2 regions of the Pseudomonas fjordensis genome follow, and region 2 is predicted to be linked to the other one. Evidence: riboswitches for the same ligand, from Rfam matches in the RefSeq annotation. Region 2 holds a riboswitch; the other holds the start of a gene.

Region 1 (5,882 bases), 1.7 Mb from region 2:
GGATCGCCAGTTGATGCTGGATATCCAGGTGATTGGTCGGCTCATCCAGCAACAAAATCTGCGGGCGCTGCGCCAGGGCGCGGGCGATGTGCACGCGTTGGCGTTCGCCGCCAGAGAGGCTGCGCCAGGCGCGTTGGCTCAGGTGGGTAGCGTCTACGTCGTGCAGCGCCTGATGCACGATGGCGTCGTCTTCACGCGACCACGGGCTCAACGCCGACAGCCATGGCGTGCGGCCCAGGGCCACGGCGTCGAACACGCGGATGGCGTCGTCGGTGTCGGCCTGTTGCTCCACGACCGCCAGCTGTTGCGCGATGGTGCGGCGCGACAACTCACCGAGGCGCTTGCCACCCAGGCGCACTTCGCCGCTGGCCGGCGGGCGCAAACCGGCGAGCAGTTTGAGCAGGGTGGACTTGCCCGAGCCGTTCGGCCCGACGATGCCCAGGGTCTCGCCCGCCTGCACGTCCAGGTCGATACCGTGCAGTAACTGCGCCTCACGCACCTTGAAACCCAGGCCGCTGCAACTGAGCACGCTCATCGGGCGTTCCTCCGGCCAATCAAAATCAACGCAAATACCGGCGCGCCTACCAGCGCCGTGACCACCCCAACGGGAATCACTTGGCCCTTGATCAGGGTGCGTGAGAGCACATCGGCGGCGATCAGAAACAGCGCGCCGCCCAAGGCACTGGCCGGTAGTAACCGCGAATGCCCGGTGCCGAGCAACAGGCGCGCAGCGTGGGGAATCACCAGCCCGACAAAACCAATGGAGCCGACGATAGACACCATCACCGCCGTGACCAACGCGGCGCAGGCCACCAGCACAAATTGCACGCGGCGCACCGGAATGCCCAGGGAGGCCGCCGAGTCGCTGCCGAAGGTGAACGCATCCAATGCACGGCGATGCCACAAGCACACCGCCAGCCCTAGCGCCGCCACCGGCACCGCCAGCCACACCGACGGCCAGCGCACGCCGCTGAGGTTACCCAGCAGCCAGAACATAATGCCGCGGGCTTGTTCGGAACTGGCCGACTTGGTGATGAGGAACGCGGTCAGGGCATTGAACAATTGCGAACCGGCGATGCCCGCGAGGATGATCTGCCCGGTGCCGCTGGACGATCCGCTGGCGCGGGCGAGCAGAATCACCAGCGCAAACGCGGCCATGGCGCCGACAAACGCCCCTGCCGACAGCGACACCAGCCCACCGCCCACACCGATCAGCACGACGAGCACGGCCCCGGTGGAGGCGCCAGCGCTGATGCCCAACAGGTACGGGTCTGCCAGCGGGTTACGCAGCAACGATTGCAGGATCACCCCGCAGGTCGCCAGCCCGGCACCGCAGGCTGCGGCCACCAGGGTGCGGGTCAGGCGGTAGTTCCACACCACGCCTTCATCGATCGGGTCCAGCGCGTAGCCTGCGGCCCAGAGCTTATTGGCGAGCACCTGCAGCACCACCTGCGGTTCGATGGCGGTTTCGCCGATGGCCACGCCGGCGAGCAGGGCGAGCAACAGCAGGGCGAGGGCAATGAGGGTGCGCATCATTGGCCCAGGTCGTAGCCGTCGATGGCCGTAGCGAGTTGTTCAAGGCCGTCGAACGTGCGCAGGCTGGCCTGCAGTGCCAGGGCGTCGAGGATGATGATGCGGTTGTGTTTCACCGCGTCCATGTTGCGGGTGACGGGGTCGCTGCGCAGGAAGGCGAGTTTTTTCTCGTGGTCGTCGGCGGGGTAGCGGCGACGGTCCATGCGTGCAATCACCAGGAAGGTGGGGTTGGCCTTGGCGATGGTTTCCCAGCCGACGGCGGGCCATTCTTCATCGGACTGCACCACGTTGTGCAGGCCCAGGGTTTGCAGCATGAATTGCGGCACGCCTTTATGGCCGGCCACATAAGGGTCGCTGGCCATCTCGGCGCTGGAGAACCACACCAGTGCGCTGGCCTGCTTCAAACCTTTGCCCTGGGCGGTGGCGATGGATGTGGCCAGGCGCGCCTTGAGCTCATCGTTCAACTGTTGGCCGCGCGCCTGCACGTCGAAAATCTGCGCAAGCTGGTGGATGCTCTGGTAAATCGTCTCGATGCGAAACGGTTGCAACCGCGTGCCGTCGGCGCCGACCAGATTGTCCTTGGCTTCGCAGTCAGAGGGCAGCACATAGGTGGGGATTTTCAACTCATGAAATTGCTCACGGGTGCCGACCACGCCTTGCGGGCCCACCACCCATTCCAGTTCGGCGGCCACCAGTTGCGGGCGCTTGGCGATCACAGCTTCAAAGCTTGGCTCGTTGTTGGCCAGGCGCTCGATGCGGTCGTTCTGTGCTTTGTACTGTGGCAACACGTTGTTGAACCACAGCGAGGTGCCTACCACTTTATCGCCCACGCCCAAGGCATAAAGCATCTCGGTGGCGGCCTGGCCGATGCTCACGCTGCGAGCGGGTGCTTGCTGGAAGGTCAGGCTGCTGCCGCAGTTTTCCACGATCAGCGGGTAGTGGCTTGGCGTGGCGTGGGCCAGGGCGCAGGCACTCAAGCCTGCGAGCAGGGCGGTAACACGTGGCAGCATGGGGCGATCTCCGAGTGAACCAGGGGTGCAGCTGGGGAGTTACGGCTCGGAAATACGCCCTGGGACGCTACAGGTGCGCAGGGCCAGGATGTCCTTCCCGGACACCCCGCCGGTTAGTGATGTTGCTGGGCCGGCAGGTCTCCTGACTGATGCGTCATCGCCACGCCCCCGCCTTCCCGGACGAGGTCCAGTGGCATTCAGGGGCAGGCTCAGCACCTACAGTTGCGGGGGCAGTTTCGATTGACGCCTGGGCGGCGTTTCGAATTCCCTATTAGTCCCACGTGGGAACCGGCGCCGGTATGGTAAGCGATCACGCCCTGTAGGAGCGAGCTTGCTCGCGAAGAACTTGAGAACACCGCGGGCCATCAGGCGCCCCTGCGTTATCGTTGACGGTCTTCGCGAGCAAGCTCGCTCCTACAGGCGGAGTGGTTAGAGTCGAATGTCTTGGGGGCCGCGGATCAGGGCTTCGATGCGCGTGCCGGTAGCGCGCTCTTCGTTGCTGAAGCCGTCGTAGTCAGCCAGTTGGCCGAAGCGAATGCCGGTCAATTGTTCGATCGCAATCACACTGCGTTGGTAGGTCCTGAGCTGGCCGAACACCAGGTCCAATTGGTCCAGCTCGCGGCGCTGGTCAATCATGTAGGCGCTGGCGGACGGTTTGCCGTCGTCGCTGAGGTAGGCCACCACTTTCCAGAACGCCTGGGGGATTTTTACCCCGCGATACACGCGGTCGTTGTCGCTGAACACCGGGCCGCTGAACACCGTGGCCCGGGCTTTCCAGCGCTGGGTGTTGTCGAGGATATAGTCCTCGAGTTCCAGCCAGGTCTTCTGATTGAAGCCGCTCATCTGTGGCGAGCAGTTGGTGAAGTGGAAGGTGTCGAGGTTGGCCGTGGTCGCGTCGTCGCCCCAGTTGGGGTCCTGGCGGCGCACCAGGTGGCCGCGGTCCAGGCCGTTGCCGGCGTACAGGTCTTCACCGACCTGCGCGTCGGTGGGCAGGCGGCCATCGTAGGCCCAGGAGTCGTTGCTGCGCACGATGTCCACATGCTTGGCGCCGTCGATATTTACCCCCACGTACAGCGCCAGTCGTCGAGAGCGCGACATGGTGATGGAGAAATGCGTGTAGTCCAGGCGCTTGGGTTGCACGTCGCCCGCCAGTGGCTCGCCAACCGTGGGCCATGGCACCACGAAGTCACTGAGGAAATCGTCGACGTAGCCAACGCGGTTTTTGAGGTCCTTGGCCGCTGTGACACGCGACGTCGCGGCTCTGGCTTCCAGCAGGGTGGGGCTGGGCGCGATCAACGGTCGCAGATCGGCGAGCCTGGGGCGGTGCGACAGGTCGATTTTGACTGTGCGGGCGGGCATGGGCATGTTCCTTATGGGCCTCGGATAAACACCACTGCAACACAAACTCATGACAATTTGGCCCGGGTGGCGATCCCAGGGCTATCCTGAAAAACGTTACCCGGACGTTCATCACACGCCAAAAAGGAGCCAGCTCATGTGTGTTCGCCAACCACGCAATCCGATTTTCTGCCTGATTCCGCCGTACATGCTCGACCAGATCGCACGCCACGGCGACAAAGCGCAACGGGAGGTCGCGTTACGCACGCGTGCCAAGGACAGCACGTTCCGCTCGTTGCGCATGGTCGCCGAACCCGCCAAAAGCCCCGCGCGGATGGCATTGGCGGCGGGCAGCGAAAAACAGCGCTCGATCTACAGCGCCAACAACACCGACAGCCTGCCCGGAAAACTGATCCGTGGCGAAGGGCAGCCCGCCAGTGGCGATGCTGCGGTGGATGAGGCCTATGACGGCCTGGGCGCAACCTTCGACTTTTTCGACCAAGTGTTCGACCGCAATTCCATCGACGACGCGGGCATGGCCCTGGATGCCACTGTGCACTTCGGCCAGGACTACAACAATGCATTCTGGAATTCGACCCAGATGGTGTTTGGCGATGGCGACCAGCAGTTGTTCAACCGCTTCACGGTGGCGCTCGATGTCATCGGCCATGAGTTGGCCCATGGCGTGACCGAGGATGAGGCCAAGCTCATGTACTTCAACCAGTCCGGCGCGCTGAACGAGTCGTTGTCGGACGTCTTCGGCTCGTTGATCAAGCAGTACGCGTTAAAGCAAAAGGCCGAGGACGCCGACTGGTTGATCGGCAAGGGGCTGTTTACCAAAAAGATCAAAGGCACCGCCCTGCGCTCGATGAAAGCGCCAGGCACCGCCTTTGATGACAAGCTGCTGGGCAAAGACCCGCAGCCGGGGCATATGGATGATTTTGTACAGACTTACGAGGACAATGGTGGGGTGCATATCAATTCCGGCATTCCCAACCATGCGTTCTATCAGGTGGCGATCAATATAGGCGGGTTCGCCTGGGAGCGTGCCGGGCGTATCTGGTACGACGCACTGCGCGATTCGCGGCTGCGGCCCAACTCCGGGTTTTTGCGTTTTGCGCGCATCACCCACGACATTGCCGGCCAGCTTTATGGCGTGAACAAGGATGAACAGAAGGCGGTCAAGGCAGGCTGGAAAGCGGTGGGCATAAACGTTTGACGAAGCCGCCTGGGCGGCGAGGAACAGCCATGCGAATTTCAATCAAGGAAAGCGGCGGGGCGGCGTATTTTCCGGGGCTGGCCAAGCCGCGTACGGTGGAACTGGACTCGCTGCCCGAACCCGACCAGCAGGAGTTACGGCAACTGATCGAAGCTGCCGATTTTTTCAAGTTGCCACAAAGTACCGATCCCGAGCCTGGCAACCCAGGCCGGGTGCATTACACCCTGACAGTCGCGGAGGGCAAGCGTGAGCACACGGTCTGTGTGCTCGCGCCGGTGAATCCCCCGGCACTGGACGGGTTGGTGCAGTGCGTGCGGCGGCACATAAATTGTTGAAGTGCGCCAAGGCTGATTTGTGGCTCTTGGCGAGCTACTTACGATCCAGCCACACCGTCTGCGCATTGCAAAACTCGCGTATGCCGAAGTGCGACAGCTCGCGACCGAACCCACTCTTCTTCACGCCGCCAAATGCCACCCGAGGGTCTGACACGCTGAACGAATTGACGAAGACCCCACCGGTTTCCAACTGATCGGCGATACCCCGCGCCTTTGCCGCGTCGCTGGTGAAGATGCTCGCAGTCAGGCCAAACTCGCTGTCGTTGGCCAGGGCGACGGCATGCTCGGCATCGCGGGCGGTGATGATCGACGCCACAGGGCCGAACAGTTCCTGTTTGAACGAGGTCATCTGGTCGGTGACGTTCGCTAACACGGTCGGCTCGTAGTAATTGCCAGCGCCAACGACTTTGTTGCCGCCCAGCAACAGGGTAGCGCCTTCTTCCAGCG
Region 2 (5,882 bases):
GTGGGAGCTGGCTTGCCTGCGATGTCGGCCTCATGGCCGACGCCTATCCACCTGAAGCCCACGATCCAAATTGTGGGAGCGGGCTTGCTCGCGAAGGCGGCTTGACAGTCAACACAGTTGGATTGTGTACATATCCATTGCTGCGGTAACGGCCACTTAGGGTTCCGCCCTGACGGCGGCTCACTTTTGAAAAGCGCAAAAGTAAGCAAAACGCTCTTGCCCCACCACTCGGCACCTCGCTTAGGCTCGGTGTGCCCGAACGCAGGCTTGAATCCGTGGGCCGCCGCCACGCGCCATCCATGGCGCGGGGCGGCTAACCCGGCGTCCTGCCGGGTTACCCACGAATTCAAGCCTGCGTTCGGCCAGCGTGGTTTAACGGGGCGCCTAAGATCAAAAGCAGATCAAGAGCGGCTCGCTTCGCATCGTGGTTACCGTTGATCGTTACAGAGTTATGCACCGACTGTCGGATCGTCACGGGAGCAAGCTCTCTAGCCAAACTGTGTTTCTTCAGGGCCGATAGAGGTGCGCATGCCCTGCGCGGTACAGCGACGACTCACTGAAACTGTCACTGGCCAACACCCGGCCCACCACGATCAATGCCGTACGCCGAAACCCCTTGGCCGCGACTTTCTCGGCAATGTCACTCAGCGTACCCACCACCCACTCCTGGTCCGGCCAGGTCGCCCTGTGCACCACGGCAATCGGGCAGTCCGCGCCATAGTGCGGCAGCAGTTCGGCGACGATCTTTTCCAAGTGATTGACCCCCAGATGAATCGCCATGGTGGTGCCATGCCGCGCCAGGCTGTCGAAGTCTTCACCGGGGGGCATGCTGGTTTTATCGGCGTAACGGGTCAGGATCACGCTCTGGGCGATGTCCGGCAGGGTCAGTTCGGTCTCCAGCAAGGCCGCGCACGCCGCGACAGCCGTCACTCCTGGAATGATCTGGAACGGGATGCCCAGCTCACGCAAATGGCGGATTTGTTCGCCAATCGCCCCATACAAGCTGGGGTCGCCGGAGTGCACCCGCGCCACATCCTGGCCTTGGGCATGGGCTGTCTTGATCAGCTCGATGATTTGCTCCAGGTGCAGTTCGGCGCTGTTGACCACCTGGAGCGCCTGGTGACCTTCCAGTACGGCGGCGGGCACCAGCGAGCCGGCGTAGATGATCACCGGGCAACTGCGAATCAGCCGCTGGCCCTTAACGGTGATCAATTCCGGGTCGCCGGGGCCGGCGCCGATAAAGTAGACGGTCATGGAGAAGTCCTGTTGAAAAACGGGCGAGCATGAAGATTGCTCATGATCGAAAGCGGCAATTATCGGGATTTTACCCTGCGCAGGCCAATGCAAGGGTGGCCTGTGCGCTTTTCTGGCGAGTGATCAGCAGGCGCGCGGGGCCATTGGACAGGTGCTCGGCCAGGGCCAGGGCGGCGCTTTCGGCCACGCCGTAACAGCCGGTGTGGGCAAAAGCCAGCGCAGAGCGATGGCTCAGCCGATGCTCATAGCCCACCAGTTGTTCGGCACTGAAACATTGCAAGGGCAGGTTCAACCGCTGGGCCAGGGCCAGCAGGCCAGGCTCATCGCGTTTGCGGTCAATGCTTGCCAGCGCAGTCACGCGTGAGCGCTCAATGCCGGCCTCGGCCAGGGCGCTGTCCAGCAACGCCAGCAGGCTGTGAACCTCACAGCCCCGCTGGCAGCCAAGCCCGACAACCAGAATCATGCCGAGTATTGGTCGTCGCGATTGCGGCGAAACAACCAGGCGCTGATCAGGCCCAGGGCCAACCAGAAGGCCACGTTGGTCAATTGCGAGGCGATCTTGAACTGCGCTTCGAGCGCCTCCGGAGCCAGCATCGAATGCACCTCAGGTTGCGGCGCGCCGATGAAGTGGGGCACGGCAAGGATCGCCAGCCCAAGGCCTTTCAATAGCCAATTGCGGCCGAATACGATCAGCGCCAGGCCGGCGGCGGTCGATGCTGCAGTGCCGATCCACCAGGTCTGGCGCAGCGTCAGGTCAGCGGCCGCGGTACCGGGCAGTTCCGGGGGCAGGCCCAGGGTGGGCGCCAGTACAAAGGTCGCGTAGCCGGCCAGGCCCCAGAGCAGGCCTTGGGCGGTGCGGGTCGGCGCGCGCAGCGTGTAGAGGCCGGCGAGCATCAGCGCAAAGCCTACTGCCACTACCAGGTTGCCGCCGGTGGTGGACAGCACGCGCTGCCAGCCATCTTCCGGCTCCCAGGCTTGGGCGTCGTGGGTGTGGGCTGCGGCACCAGCGGCGTGCTCATGCGCCACTTCGGCGGCTGGCGGGGCTTTTTCATAGCTTTCCGCCTGCAGAATCAGTGGTGCCACCCAGAAACTTTGCAGCAGGGTCAGCAGCAAGGCCGCCAAAAGCCCAGTGAACCCTGCGGTTTGCGCAATACGCTTGATCATGTCGGCAGCTCTCAATGGCACGGGAACGCGGCGCTGTGGCGGGTATCGTGGGCGGCGTTGTGCACCGCCTCGATATGCGAGAACCCGGCGAAATACACCAGGCACGCGCCCAGGATCGACGCGCCGATGGCGGCGGTCAGGCGTTGGCTGAGGGTGGCGGTGCTAGTGGCGGAGTGCGAAGTGCTGCTGATGATCGACATGGCGCGTCCCTTTCAGGTGTCAGGGTGAAACGAGCGCATGAAGACCCCACGCGCCAGGCACGCAGGGTTCGAACAGCGCCCGCCCACCGCGGGTTTGTTATCTGATTTTTTCGGGCCGGTCTCCGGGCTTGCGAGGGGCGGCTCTTGAAAGAGGCCTCCTGAAAGCGTCGCCTTCCCATGCAAACGCACAGTGGCCATGACGCTTCGCTCGCTTACCGTTGCGGGGGCAGCACCGGACTGGTCATAGGTCTATGACGCACCGGTTTCCCGTTTCACCCTGTGAAGGGCACCCGAAACAAGAGGTGTAGGAGAGCATGGGCCGGGGACGGTAGTCAAATGCTGCAAGCCCCTGTAGCCTTGCACCCTCGAGGTTCTTCGGCCCAGGCCGAAGCTAAGAAGGGAACGCGGTTCAAGCCGCGGCTGCCCCCGCAACTGTGAAGGGTTCAGTTGACTGCCACGCCACTGCCGATAGGGCGGGAAGGCGCAGTCAGCGTTGGTCGCAAGACCTGCACACCCCAAGCCAGGAGACCTGCCTCGCGACTGATTTTCCAATTCAACCGGGCGGGGTGATCCGGTGACGAAATCCGCTGCTGCGCGCCGCCGCAGGGCCTGTCGTCCCGTATGCCCGCCCCAAAGGGCATCCGATGAAAACACTGGCCAAACTTCCCGTCACCATCGTTACCGGCTTCCTCGGCTCGGGCAAAACCACGCTGTTGCGCCATATGCTCGACAACGCCCAGGGCCGTCGCATTGCGGTGATCGTCAACGAGTTCGGCGAGCTGGGCATTGACGGTGAAATCCTCAAGCAGTGTTCTATCGGTTGCACCGAAGAAGAAGCCAATGGCCGCGTCTACGAGCTGGCCAACGGTTGCCTGTGCTGCACCGTGCAGGAAGAGTTCTTCCCGGTGATGCGTGAACTGGTCGCCCGTCGCGGTGACCTGGACCATATCCTCATCGAAACCTCAGGCCTGGCGCTGCCCAAGCCATTGGTGCAAGCCTTCCAGTGGCCGGAAATCCGCAGCGCCTGCACCGTTGACGCGGTGATCACCGTGGTCGACAGCCCGGCCGTGGCTGCCGGCACCTTTGCCGCCTTCCCGGACCAGGTCGACGCCCAGCGCAAACTTGACCCCAACCTGGACCACGAATCGCCGTTGCACGAGCTGTTCGCCGACCAGTTGGCCAGCGCCGATCTGGTGATTCTCAACAAAACCGACCTGATCAGCGCCGAAGACCTGGCCCGTGTGCGCCTGGAAGTCGCCGAAGAACTGCCGCCCGCGGTGAAGATCATCGAAGCCAGCAGCGGTCGCCTGCCTCTGGACGTGCTGATCGGCCTGGGCGCCGGTTCCGAGGAGCATATCGACGGGCGTCACAGCCATCACGACCATCACCACGAAGGTGAAGACGACCACGATCACGATGCCTTCGATTCCATCTCCATCGACTTGCCCCAAGCCGACGAAGCGCTGTTGCTCGACGCTCTGACCCAGTTGGTGGTGCAGCACGGCATCCTGCGTGTGAAAGGGTTCGCCGCGATCCCCAACAAACCGATGCGTCTGCTGATCCAGGGCGTGGGCACGCGCTTTGACAAGCACTTCGACCGTGCCTGGGGCGCTGACGAAGCACGCACCACGCGCCTGGTGCTGATCGGCCAGGAACTGGACGCCGCCGGCCTTGAAGCGCAATTGCGCGCCGCCCTCAGCGTTTAACCATGCACCTGCTCAGGACCCAACCCGGTGGTTTCGTCGCGGACGACAATATTGCCGACCTTGGCCAGACCCCCGCTGAACTGGTGATCCTGTGCAGCGGCGATTCCAGCCTGGCGCTGCTCGCCGAAGCCGCCCAGCAATTGCCCGAGGACTACCCCAGCCTGCGCCTGGCCAACCCGATGCAGGTGCAGAACCATGCCTCGGTCGACCTGTACGTCGACGAGGTATTGCGCCACGCCAAGGTCATCCTGCTGTCATTGCACGGCGGCATCGGCTATTGGCGCTACGGTATCGAGCGCCTGGTGGAGTTGGCCGAGCGCGGCGTCACCCTGATCCTGGTGCCGGGTGACGACCGCCCGGACCCGGAACTCAGCGGCCTGAGCAGCGTTGCTGTCGAACACCGCGAGCGCCTGTGGCACTTCCTGCGCCAAGGTGGCCTGGGCAATGCCCTGGATTTTTACCACTGCCTGGCCAGTACCCACCTGGGCCGCGACTATGCCTGGGCCGAGCCGCAAGCGCTGCCACGCACGGCGATCTATCACCCGCACACCGCCAATGCCCGCCTCAATGACTGGCAGGCCGATTGGCACGCTGACTGGCCCGTGGCTGCGGTGCTGTTCTACCGCTCCCATTTACAGGCGGCCAATACCGGTTTTATCGATGTGTTCTGCCAGCGCTTACAAGCGGCGGGCCTCAACCCGTTGCCGATTGCGGTGGCCAGTTTGAAAGAGCCCGGCTGCCTCACGGTGGTCGAGGACCTGCTGGATGACGTGCAAGCCGCGGTGATTCTGAACACCACCGGCTTTGCCCAATCGAGCCCGGAAGCTCCGCATTTGCGCCCGTTTCGCCGCAATATCCCGGTGATCCAGGCGATCTGCGCCCAGGACAACCAACCCGGCTGGCAGGCCAGTGAACAGGGCCTGGGGCCCCGCGACCTGGCGATGCACATTGCCTTGCCGGAGCTGGACGGGCGAATCATCAGCCGGCCGATCAGTTTCAAGGACCTGGCCTGGCGCAGCGAGCGCAGCCAGTCGGACGTGGTGTGCTACCGCGCAGCGCCCGAGCGCATGGATTTTGTCGCAGAGCTGGCACGCCGCTGGGTCGAGTTGGCGCGGGTGCCCAATGCACAGAAACGGATTGCGTTGATCCTGGCCAACTACCCGACCCGCGACGGTCGCATCGGCAACGGCGTGGGCCTGGACACCCCGGCGGCGGCGCTGAATATCCTGCGCGCCTTGCAAACCGAAGGCTACCCGGTGGCGGAGGTGTTGCCCGACAGTGGCACCGCGCTGATCCATGAACTGCTCGGCGGCGTCACCAACGACCTCGACAGCCTAGACCTGCGCCCTTGCCATCAAAGCCTGGGCCTGGAGGAGTATCAGACGATGTTTGATCGCCTGCCGGCCTCCAATCGCCAGGCCGTGCTGGAACGGTGGGGCGCGCCACAAAACGATCCGATGTGCCGCGATGGCCGCATGATGATCGCTGGCCTGCGCCTGGGCCTGACCTTTGTCGGCATCCAGCCGGCCCGGGGTTACCAGGTGGATGCCAGCGCCGT

What was found. A riboswitch is a leader RNA that binds a small molecule or an ion and turns the genes downstream of it on or off. The one in region 2 is predicted to bind cobalamin.
Positions count from the first base shown of each region.
Region 1: another riboswitch for cobalamin. It lies ahead of ACWHXD_RS20510 (ABC transporter substrate-binding protein); the one in region 2 lies ahead of ACWHXD_RS12535 (CbtB domain-containing protein).

Region 1 is NZ_OZ336860.1:4,503,352-4,509,233, reverse strand. It holds gene ACWHXD_RS20520 (ABC transporter ATP-binding protein) at 1-535, opposite strand, end outside; gene ACWHXD_RS20515 (FecCD family ABC transporter permease) at 532-1,536, opposite strand; gene ACWHXD_RS20510 (ABC transporter substrate-binding protein) at 1,533-2,543, opposite strand; cobalamin riboswitch at 2,659-2,851, opposite strand; gene ACWHXD_RS20505 (DNA/RNA non-specific endonuclease) at 2,973-3,902, opposite strand; gene ACWHXD_RS20500 (M4 family metallopeptidase) at 4,039-5,100, shown strand; gene ACWHXD_RS20495 (protealysin inhibitor emfourin) at 5,130-5,435, shown strand; gene ACWHXD_RS20490 (aldehyde dehydrogenase family protein) at 5,470-5,882, opposite strand, start outside.
Region 2 is NZ_OZ336860.1:2,772,391-2,778,272, forward strand. It holds gene cobM (precorrin-4 C(11)-methyltransferase) at 508-1,254, opposite strand; gene ACWHXD_RS12525 (cobalamin biosynthesis protein) at 1,325-1,717, opposite strand; gene ACWHXD_RS12530 (CbtA family protein) at 1,714-2,418, opposite strand; gene ACWHXD_RS12535 (CbtB domain-containing protein) at 2,430-2,618, opposite strand; cobalamin riboswitch at 2,715-2,927, opposite strand; cobalamin riboswitch at 2,970-3,169, shown strand; gene cobW (cobalamin biosynthesis protein CobW) at 3,263-4,324, shown strand; gene cobN (cobaltochelatase subunit CobN) at 4,327-5,882, shown strand, end outside.